3 regions of the Butyricimonas sp. RTP31003st1_G1_RTP31003_210430 genome follow, and region 1 is predicted to be linked to each of the others. Evidence: riboswitches for the same ligand, from Rfam matches in the RefSeq annotation. Region 1 holds a riboswitch; each other region holds the start of a gene.
The links. A riboswitch is a leader RNA that binds a small molecule or an ion and turns the genes downstream of it on or off. The one in region 1 is predicted to bind cobalamin.

Region 2: another riboswitch for cobalamin. It lies ahead of AB5542_RS11200 (TonB-dependent receptor); the one in region 1 lies ahead of AB5542_RS06295 (TonB-dependent receptor).
Region 3: another riboswitch for cobalamin. It lies ahead of AB5542_RS11170 (PKD-like domain-containing protein); the one in region 1 lies ahead of AB5542_RS06295 (TonB-dependent receptor).

The regions. Positions count from the first base shown of each region.
Region 1 covers NZ_JBCOSQ010000014.1:55,637-58,903, reverse strand. Annotated here, with positions in the region: gene AB5542_RS06300 (TonB-dependent receptor) at 1-771, opposite strand, end outside; cobalamin riboswitch at 877-1,078, opposite strand; cobalamin riboswitch at 1,259-1,469, shown strand; gene AB5542_RS06295 (TonB-dependent receptor) at 1,522-3,267, shown strand, end outside.
Region 2 covers NZ_JBCOSQ010000031.1:41,261-44,527, reverse strand. Annotated here, with positions in the region: gene AB5542_RS11200 (TonB-dependent receptor) at 1-1,818, opposite strand, end outside; cobalamin riboswitch at 1,957-2,159, opposite strand; gene AB5542_RS11195 (leucine-rich repeat protein) at 2,319-3,267, opposite strand, start outside.
Region 3 covers NZ_JBCOSQ010000031.1:28,138-31,404, forward strand. Annotated here, with positions in the region: gene AB5542_RS11160 (hypothetical protein) at 1-12, opposite strand, end outside; gene AB5542_RS11165 (hypothetical protein) at 283-969, shown strand; cobalamin riboswitch at 1,139-1,341, shown strand; gene AB5542_RS11170 (PKD-like domain-containing protein) at 1,500-3,218, shown strand; gene AB5542_RS11175 (hypothetical protein) at 3,238-3,267, shown strand, end outside.

The DNA of each region.
Region 1 (3,267 bases):
GGGTGCAGCCCCGATCTCGGTCGTGTAATCATCATCGGCATAACTACCGGTCACATCAATACGTCCCCACTTTCCTAAATCAGCTCCCAAAACACCATACACGGAAAAACGATTTGCATTCACCTCACGCCATCCGTCACCCGTTGAATAATTGATATTGGCACGATATTCAAGAGGTCCCACAAGTTTTCCCCCGAAACCAAGAGTAGCCCGTCTCTCATCCCAGCTACCATAACTGATACGAGCGTTAGCCGAAAAATCGGGAGACGCTTTCTTGCGCACGATATTCAACACTCCGCCCATAGCCGAATGTCCGGCCAAAATAGCGGCGGGTCCTTTCAACAATTCGATAGACTCCACGGCAGCCAAATCCCCGTAAGGCACGTTATTATTCAACGTCCGCTCATCGCGAATCCCGTCAATCATAACAACCGCACTCCCCTGGCCGCGAATAGAAAACTGTTGAAACTGCCCGTATTGCTTGTCTTTCGCTACAATTCCCGGCAAAAACTTAACGGCATCCATCAGATCAACAATTCCCTTCCGGTCAAGCATCTGGCTAGACAACTTGCTCACCGTTATCGGAACGAAACGTAAAGGCACATCCAATCCCAACAAATCAATCCTCTTCTTTTTCTGCATCACATCCACCTGATCGATACGGAATAAAGAGTCCGTGATACTCTTTTTCTTTCGCTTATCGTCCTCTTGAGCGAAAAGCGAACCGACGCACACAAACAGCAACAATGCTAATACAACAACTTTTTTCATACAACTATATATTAATAATGAATAAGCATTATTAACATAGTCTTTTGGGCAACATGAGTTTAAGGTAAAATCCATCTTTTTCCCTCTCGCTTTTTTTCCCGAAAGCTATGGTTTATCTTGTTCGGCAGGTCTTCTGACTTGTTCCGGATTTTGTTGCCTTCCCAGTTTATAACCAGTGACATTTGAAGTACAAAACCCCTTGTATAGGAACTTACAGCTGCGGGTACAGTCCCGGATTCACACCGGATTCCCTATTAAGCATCACCTCCATGACCGAAGGCTCCGCACCAAAACATGGCGCGAATGTAATATATTTTTTTATATTATACTTTTCAACATGATTTTTTTATTTCCATAATTCAATCATCATAACAAACTGACAACCAACCTATATAATAAAAACTCCAACAATATCCTTAACGAATCTCTATACCTTCTCCAGGTATCATTTTTCTCACCCAACCGTAACCTTTTGTCAAAAAATATATACATTTGTGCCGTCTTAGGTGATGTGTTAATGCTCAATTAACATACAAGAGGGAAACCGGTTAGAATCCGGTACAGTGCCCGCTACTGTGATGCCCGTTTCTCCCTAACGAAGAGATTCAAAGAAAGGTTCTTACACCACTGTTCGTAAGGACGGGAAGGTATCTTTCTTAGGCGTAGTCAGGAGACCTGCCGAGACAAACATAGGTAATAGCGTATTCTCGGGGCCAGGAATACTATTATAAACTTTAAAACTTAACCCGAATGAAAAGAATTGTAGTACTGACTACATTATTCATGCTGACTTTGGCAAGCGTCTCGCTAGGGCAGATCACGTTGAGAGGGAAAGTGATCGATGCAAAAAGCGGGAAAGCACTTATCGGGGCCAATGTACGATTAGTCGGAACAAGCATCGGAATCGCCACGAACAACAAGGGCGAATTCGTCCTCGAAAAAGTTCCCGACGGTACCTACACGCTCCGGGCCAGTTACTCCGGTTACGAAGTCAGTTCCATAAAAGTCAGTAGTAGCAAAAGTGACATTCTGTTCCAACTGAAAACATCACTGATCAACCTCGATCAAGTCGTTGTTTCGGGAACGGGAACTCACCGAAAATTAAAGGACTCACCAGTCCCCGTCGAGGTCATGACAGCCTCGGACATCAAAAAAGGTGGAATCTCCACCATCGAGGATGCCCTCGTGATGCTAAATCCCTCGTTTAGTTTCCGCCCAACGGCTATGAGTACAAACATGACCCTTAACGGAATGAAAGGAGATTATATCCTCGTTCTCGTGAACGGGAAGAAAATGACCGGAGACATTTCCGGTTACGTTGACCTCTCCCGGATCGACATGGGTAGGGTAAAACGAATCGAAGTCCTTAAAGGTGCAGCCTCCTCCCTCTACGGATCGGACGCTATTGCGGGAGTGATCAACATTATCACAGATCAGCCGCATGACGCCCTGAACATCGTGTCCACGACCCGATTAGGAGGCAAGGGCAGTTTTATCGAGAACGTCAACGCAGACATCAACGCTGGCAAATTCTCGTCCTCAACCTCTTATCAAAGGCGCCAATCTGACGGCTGGCAACTCAGTAATATCACAGAAGATAGTGTACCTACCCGTCGCAAAGTGTCTGATAAATTTCACTCGGACATCGTGAACCAACGTTTTGCCTTCGATCCATCAAAAAATCTGAACTTGTACGTGGAAGGAAGTTACTTTACCAAAGAACTCGACCGTCCCGTGAACAAGGATGCTAAAGACCCTTCCGGATTCGACTATGATATGTCATACGAGAACTACGCTGTGGGATTGGGGGGAAAATATCTGTTCGGTAATTCCGCTTATATTAGCTTGGATGTCAACGCCAACAACTACGAGTACTACAAAGTATACACCCGTGCCATCGAGTCCAAGGGCGACACGACCACCCACGTCGGAGATGAAATCCTGACCAAACGTCAACGCTACTTATCTACCAACCTAAAAGGAGTATTCAAGATCGGTAAGTACAACAAAATTTCCATTGGAACCGAGTACATCAAGGACTACTTAAAGAATCCCACCGATCTGGCGGAGAGTAAAGATGTCTATACGCTGGCTCTTTATGCACAAGACGAGATTCGTCTTTTCAAAAAACTCCAATTAGTACCCGGTTTCCGTTACATCTACCACGAGGCATTCAAGAATCAGTTTACGCCCAAACTTTCAGCCATGTACAGCCTAGGAAATTTCAACTTCAGGCTCTCTTACGCGGCCGGATTCAAGGCTCCCTTGTTGACGGACCTCTATTATTATAAGGAATCTGCCAAGAAAGGAAAATTAACCGTCGTTATCGGGAACCCCGATCTGAAACCGGAGAAATCGAATTACTACGCTTTCAACACGGAATATGCGGGAAAGTACTGTAACATCTCCGTAAACGGGTATATCAATGACCTCCGTAACGTTATAGAGTCAAAGAAATTACCCCTAACACCGGAAGACGAAGCCAACAAGGTCACT
Region 2 (3,267 bases), on a different contig from region 1:
ATTCGCGCTCGCCTCGTAACGCTTCCCCGTGTATATAAAACTATAATTCAAAAACCAGCTCTTGTACGTCCCGTTCAGAATCAACGAACCGCTATGCCAAGGGATATACGGAATCTGGTCCCCGTAATACGTACTCTCCTTCTTCGTGAAATCCTGAGCCTTCTGGTATGTGTAATTCACCCGGGCATCCAACAACCAATGTTGACAGAACCTCCAATTACTCTGCAAGGCAACATCAATACCTCGAATTTCTACCTCTCCCAGATTCACCATCGTCCAGCGAAACTGATTGGAAGTCGGCATGGCAATAATCTTATCCGACACCTCGTTATAGTAGGCATCCATCTGTACGTCCAGCCCCTGCAACACCCCTTTATCAAAGTTGCGATTATAAGTCACTCCCACGTTATACTGGTTCGTGTACTCCGGTTCCAGATTTATATTCCCGATAAAAGTATAATACAAATCATTCAACGTCGGCATTCGGAACACTCGCTTATAAAAAGCCCTCACGTTAAAATCCGCCACACGGAACGGTTGCCACGCCATCACGACCGTGGGTGTATATTCCTGCATATCATCCGCTGCCCCATTCGCCACCTTCGTCCGCTCATGCACGAAAGTCCCCAACACGCTTGCCTGAAATTTAAAACGGTCAAAATGCAAGGCCGTCGCCACGGCCCCTAAAGTCGTGTAACGGGTCGGATAGACAAAATCCACCAAATCTGCATTCAGCTTGTTCCACTGAAAATCCACGGACACATCCACGTTCCAAAAAGGCAAAATGGCAAACATATTGGCTGACGAAACATAAATTTCGTGTTGCCGGAAATGATTATTCACGTACATCGTACTCACGTCCAACCGGGGATCGGAAAGATAATGCAAATAATCATAGGCATACTTCGCGTTCATCTGTAAACTATAACCACTAAAATGCCTCAAAAAAGAACCTTGAAGGAAAAAATTAGAATCCCATTGACGATCCTGATGCTTGAACTTTCCCGGCTCTTCCCGTACCGATGCGCCGGGATAACCTCTTTCGGAATCATAAAAATATGCCTTAGCCTTCCACTCTCCGTCATTCATCCGGCCAAACACACCATACTCTGCCCGCAAAGCACGAACATCCCCGTTCTTACGAACCTCCGTCGTATCGTAACCATTCTTTTTTTTGTAGCTAAACTTATACTTTCCTGTCGTGTACATATACTCCGAACTAAAAGCCCCGCTCACGTGTTCCCCCAACCGATGTTCAAACAACACTGATGGATTCGCCACCCCGAAAGATCCCGTTTTAAAAGTAACCTTCGCATTATATTTCTTCCCGTCTGTAAATCTAGGTGTACGGCTTGTCATATAAATAGACCCGGCCGAGCCAAAATCTTTGGCAGACTGGAATATGGCACTCCGCTGCCCGTTATACAAAGAGATCGCCTCCATGTTATCCAGTGAAAAACGTCCCAGATCCACGGTCCCGTTCTGTGCGTTTCCCAACTCGATACCATCATAAAACACCCCCACGTGTTGGGTCCCCATCGCCCGGATATTCACGGTCTTCAAGCCCCCGATTCCCCCGTAATCCTTGATCTGCACCCCCGAAAAATAACGCAAAGCATCCGCAACGGAATGTACTGTCAACCTTTGCAACACCGGACCTTCCATCGTTTGAACCGGAATCACCTCCTTCTGAACCCGCTTGGCGGAAACAACAACCTCATCAATATTGTACACCTTTGTCGTGTCCACTTTTTGTGCCCACAAATAATTCCCAAACAAGGAACACCATAAAATTACACCAAAAACGATTAATTTCATTTACTCTGCCATTAAACGATAACAAATCCGATCATTCCATTTCCGGCGATCGCCTTCATTTGCAATCACCTTGGACCCAATCATTAATTCAAGAAAGATTTATTTTTCTTGCACCTCGCGAACTCTAGTCCCAGAGAGTTACGAACTCATGATCTTGGCAGGTCTTCTGACTTGCTCCGTCCTTGAACGCCCTTCCCATTTCGTGTCGAAACAGTGGATGTGAGTCTTGTTCACGGACTTTGGCGGAGCTTACAGCAGCGGGTCTGTTCAGGATTCACACCTGATTCCCTTTTCACCACACGCCCGAAACGAGGTGTGACACCAAAATCGTTGCAAAAATATATAAAATATAAAGACAGTAGAAGTTTATGACACTATTTTTCACTCTTTATTTCACAAAACAAAATACTGATAATCTACTACATAAACATACAACTAGGTCTGCAAAGCACATATTTTGACTTGCAGACCCAGCACGTTTACCATCTCACGGAAATAAACTACTCCTTTTTCCAGTTTCCATCCACCATATCTTGATATTGGGGATTATACCCGTTACCCGACACGATCCACTTGTCGGAAGTCAGTACCGGGATCACGCTTTTCAAGCCGGAGAAGTCGAATAACCCCACATTCGTCTTAATCTCCACAGCAGACGCCGACACGAGTACCGGAAAATTGACGTATTCCAAAGAGGCTGTTCTCGTCGTCCATGCGTTCAACGTCAACTTTCCCCCGATAGACATCAATGCCGGTGCATAGACACCATCCAAATGACCTCCATAAGAGTCATTCGTCCTAATATTGAAATCACCTTTCACCGTTTCCAACGCAGGCAGTGATAGTAACTCTATGTTACAGCAATGTCCGGCATTTAACGAACCGATTTTTGTCAGTTTCGGTAGATTTACCCGGGAGCGTCCTTGAATGTAAAAACCGAACTCCCCGTCAACCTCTTTCAAATTGGGTAAATTCAAATCATCCACGGCAGCCACAACCGTGAGGCTGAATTTCCCGGTCACTTTTTCCACATTCAACTGAACCGTCTCCGTACGACTACCGGATATCCAGAATTCAAAGAAATCTGTCGTCGTGACTTCCTTGATGCCCTTGATAACAATATTCGGGGCATAAAGAGATAAACGTTGCATGGAGATAGCTTCGTCACCGATCAAGGTGAGAGGCACATTGTTATTACGAACCTCAAGATAAGTCAAGCCGTCAATCTCCCGGATATCCAATTCCGAAACATTTGATTGACTAAAAGAGAGCGAACCGACAGATAGGGAATGCTCCAAGAAAGAGTAATCTTCGGCAAGGATTTCCGAGAAATAAAGGCTGGAAACCTTCGTAAGCGAACCAAGAGCAGATAAATCCGCAAGAGAACTCATGCTGCGGAAGTTAGCACTCTCGCCCACGGTAGTTAAAGCTTCCAACCCGTCGAGGCTC
Region 3 (3,267 bases), on a different contig from region 1:
TGTGTTTTCCATGATAATAATTATTTGATAATCAATCGTGTATTAATTCATGAGCAAAAGTAGATAGAATATTTTTAATACGCAAATAAAACTCTTTTAAAACGCTATTATATATAGCGCTTTAATAGGGATTTAATAGCGTTCTAATAGCGCTTTATATGAAAGTGATCACTTATATCTCATGAATAATACATGTAATAATTGATTTATTTAGCTTGAAAATGTAACTACATTGGTTTATTTATGTATCTTTGCTGGCGAGGAACATAAAAATAACAGGATATGGCGGAATTTGTAAATCCACTTGGAAAGATTCGGGGTAAGTTCGGTAACGTGATCACTTACGGGGGACCAAACGGGAAAAATTATTGCCGGGGAACAAGCATCTCGCGTAAACCGAGTCAGGAACCGCAAAAACGACAGTCCGCGGCTTTCGGGGCGATAACGGAACGGAAAGTATGGATGAGAAATGCCGTCCAGTTGGGATTTCCCGGAGGGAATGGTTACCCGAAAGGTTTTCGGGGATTTACTAGTGCGAACGTGATGGATGCGGTGACCGTGGAGAAAGCAAATCCGGAAAAACCTTTCAATAGCCGTAAGAAGGCAGTCAAGGAATTTAACGGGGTGATCAACTACGAGAAATTACGCATGGCAGCGGGGGCGTTGGTGATCCCAGAAATTCGAACCGAGGTTGATATGGAAAATCGGAGAATCTTTTTCACTCACGAGAAGGAAGAAATCGAGTCCGTTGATTGCTTTCTGGATGATAAGATTTATGCCGTGCTTCTTTGTAAGACAAAATATATTTGTCGTGTCGAGGAGTTGGGACTTCGGGGAGAGACGATAGAAAAAAGCGTGAACTTTTCAGAAAAAATAGCCGGGGGAGGCCTTGTCATTTATGCCTTTGCTAAAAATGCCGACGGGAAGGATGTTTCCGATTCGGTATGCTTGTGGGAGGCTGAATCGTAAATGAGCGATAGGAGATACGAAATATGGTGGAATTTCGTTTTATGAAAACGATAAGTCATAACGGGTTGTGTTATAATCATTCACAGTCATGTTAGGTCTCTATGAATGATAAATTTTGTAAAAATCTAGAATTATAACTTTAAAATCCGAATAATATTTGTTTTTTATATATTTTTGCGACGATTTTGGTGTCACACCCTGTTTCAGGCGTGTGGTGAAAAGGGAATCAGGTGAGAATCCTGAACAGACCCGCTGCTGTAAGCTCCGCCAAAGTCCATGAACACGACTCACATCCACTGTTTCGACACGAAATGGGAAGGGCGTTCAAGGACGGAGCAAGTCAGAAGACCTGCCAAAGTCACGAATCTAAAGCTTTCTGGGACTAGAGCTTGGATGAGGTAATTATATTCACTATTGTTAATGATAGGCGAGTACTGACTGTATCTGTTTTGGATACAGCGGTTTTGTCGTTTTTAGCTACAGCTTGAAACGGAAATAGCAATATTGGAAAATTGTTTAAATATATGATTATGAAAAAAGATGTTCAATTGAAGTTTGCGTTATTGCTGATGCTTTTTGTTGCGAGTTTTGCGGCTTGCGATGATGATGACGAAAAGATCGATGCGGGTAGTCCTGATTTCACGTTCAATTCTGAAACAGGGGAGTATAACGTGAGGATCGGGAAAGAGGTGGCTCTTTGCGCTCGCGTGAAAGATGCTGTGAATCCGGTGTATACCTGGAAACGGGAGGGGAAAATCGTGGCGGACGATACGGTGTATTATTTCAAGGGAGAGATTTTGGGGGAGAGTTTCGTGAATTTTCGCTTGGATGCAGACAATGGTAGCGTGGAAAAACAGGTGAAGGTGACGGTCGTTGATCGTTTAGCCCCGCAAATTAAGCTGGAATCAGCCGCGGTGGCTTATTGCGGGATCAAGAAAGAGTTTGCCGCGGAAACGGAGTACACGGATGAGACAACCACGTTTGAGTGGAGTTATGGAGGGCAGGTCGTGTCGCATGATTCGATCATGTCGTTTGAAGAGGAGGATATAAACGTGTACACTCTTGCCTTGAAGGTGACGAACGCGGATGGAGTTGATGTGAAGAATATCAACGTGTCAGTTATTCCCGAGGAGAAACCACTTTTGTTTTTCGACAACGCTCGCTACGTGTTGCCTTCCATGTTAGACAAGGCGATCACGATGACTTGTCCGATCGGTAAAAATGTGGTGTTGGCTCCTATAAAATTTGCTATTAGTGATCAGGCTGTTTACGAGTGGAAAGTTGACGGGGCGGTACAGAGCGGGCAAACTTCCGTTTGTTTTGATTTTAAGCCTTCCGTGGAGGGGAAAACGTACGAAATCGATGTGACAGCGACAGATAACGGCAAGACGGCTTCCGCAAAAGTTTACGTGGAATGTACCCCGAAAGAGGGAACGTATTTTCGGGATGTGACTCCAAAGAGTAGCTATATTTCCAATTATTGTTATGAATTTATTCCCGCACCCGGGCAATTCATTAATTTCCCGGAAGGTAAGACGGCGGAAGACGCCCGGATGGCTATCCAGTCTTCATTAGATGCCGGAAGAGGAGAAGGGGGGTATCTTGCATCTTTGGGTGCGTGGGGAGGATATTTCATCTTGAAATTTGATCACAGCGTGGAGAATGGTGGTGACGGGGAACCTGATTTTGATATGACGGGTAATCCTTTAGGCAAGTACTGGTGTGAGTGTGGTGTCGTGTGGGTGAGCCAGGATGAGAATGGTGACGGGGTGCCTAATGATACTTGGTACGAGTTGAAAGGTAGCGAGACGGGTAAGCCGGGAATCACGCAACGGTATGCGTTAAAATACTATCGCCCGACGGCAACCAAGCAGGATGTGTTGTCCATAGATAATGACGGGAATCTATCTTTCCTGAGAAGGAACGCTTATCACCCGAACTCGGGTTACTTCCCTTGGTTTATGGAAGAGGAGTATTATATTTTGACGGGAACTTGTCTCGGTAATCAGTTCTTGACGGAAGGAATTGAAACGAACTGGGGATTTGACTGGGGATACGTGGATAATATTAATGATCCTGTGGGATTCCGCATAGACAACGCCATCCAGCAGGATGGGACCCCGGCTAAATTGAAGTATATCGACTTCGTGAAAGTACACACGGCACAGATGGGACAAGGTGCGGCTGTCGGAGAGGTTTCAACGGAATCTTCTGCCGCGATCGATTTGCGTTTAAAAGCGAAAAAATAGTATCTAAAAATTATAGGTTATGAATAAAAATATACTTTGGGGAGTTCTT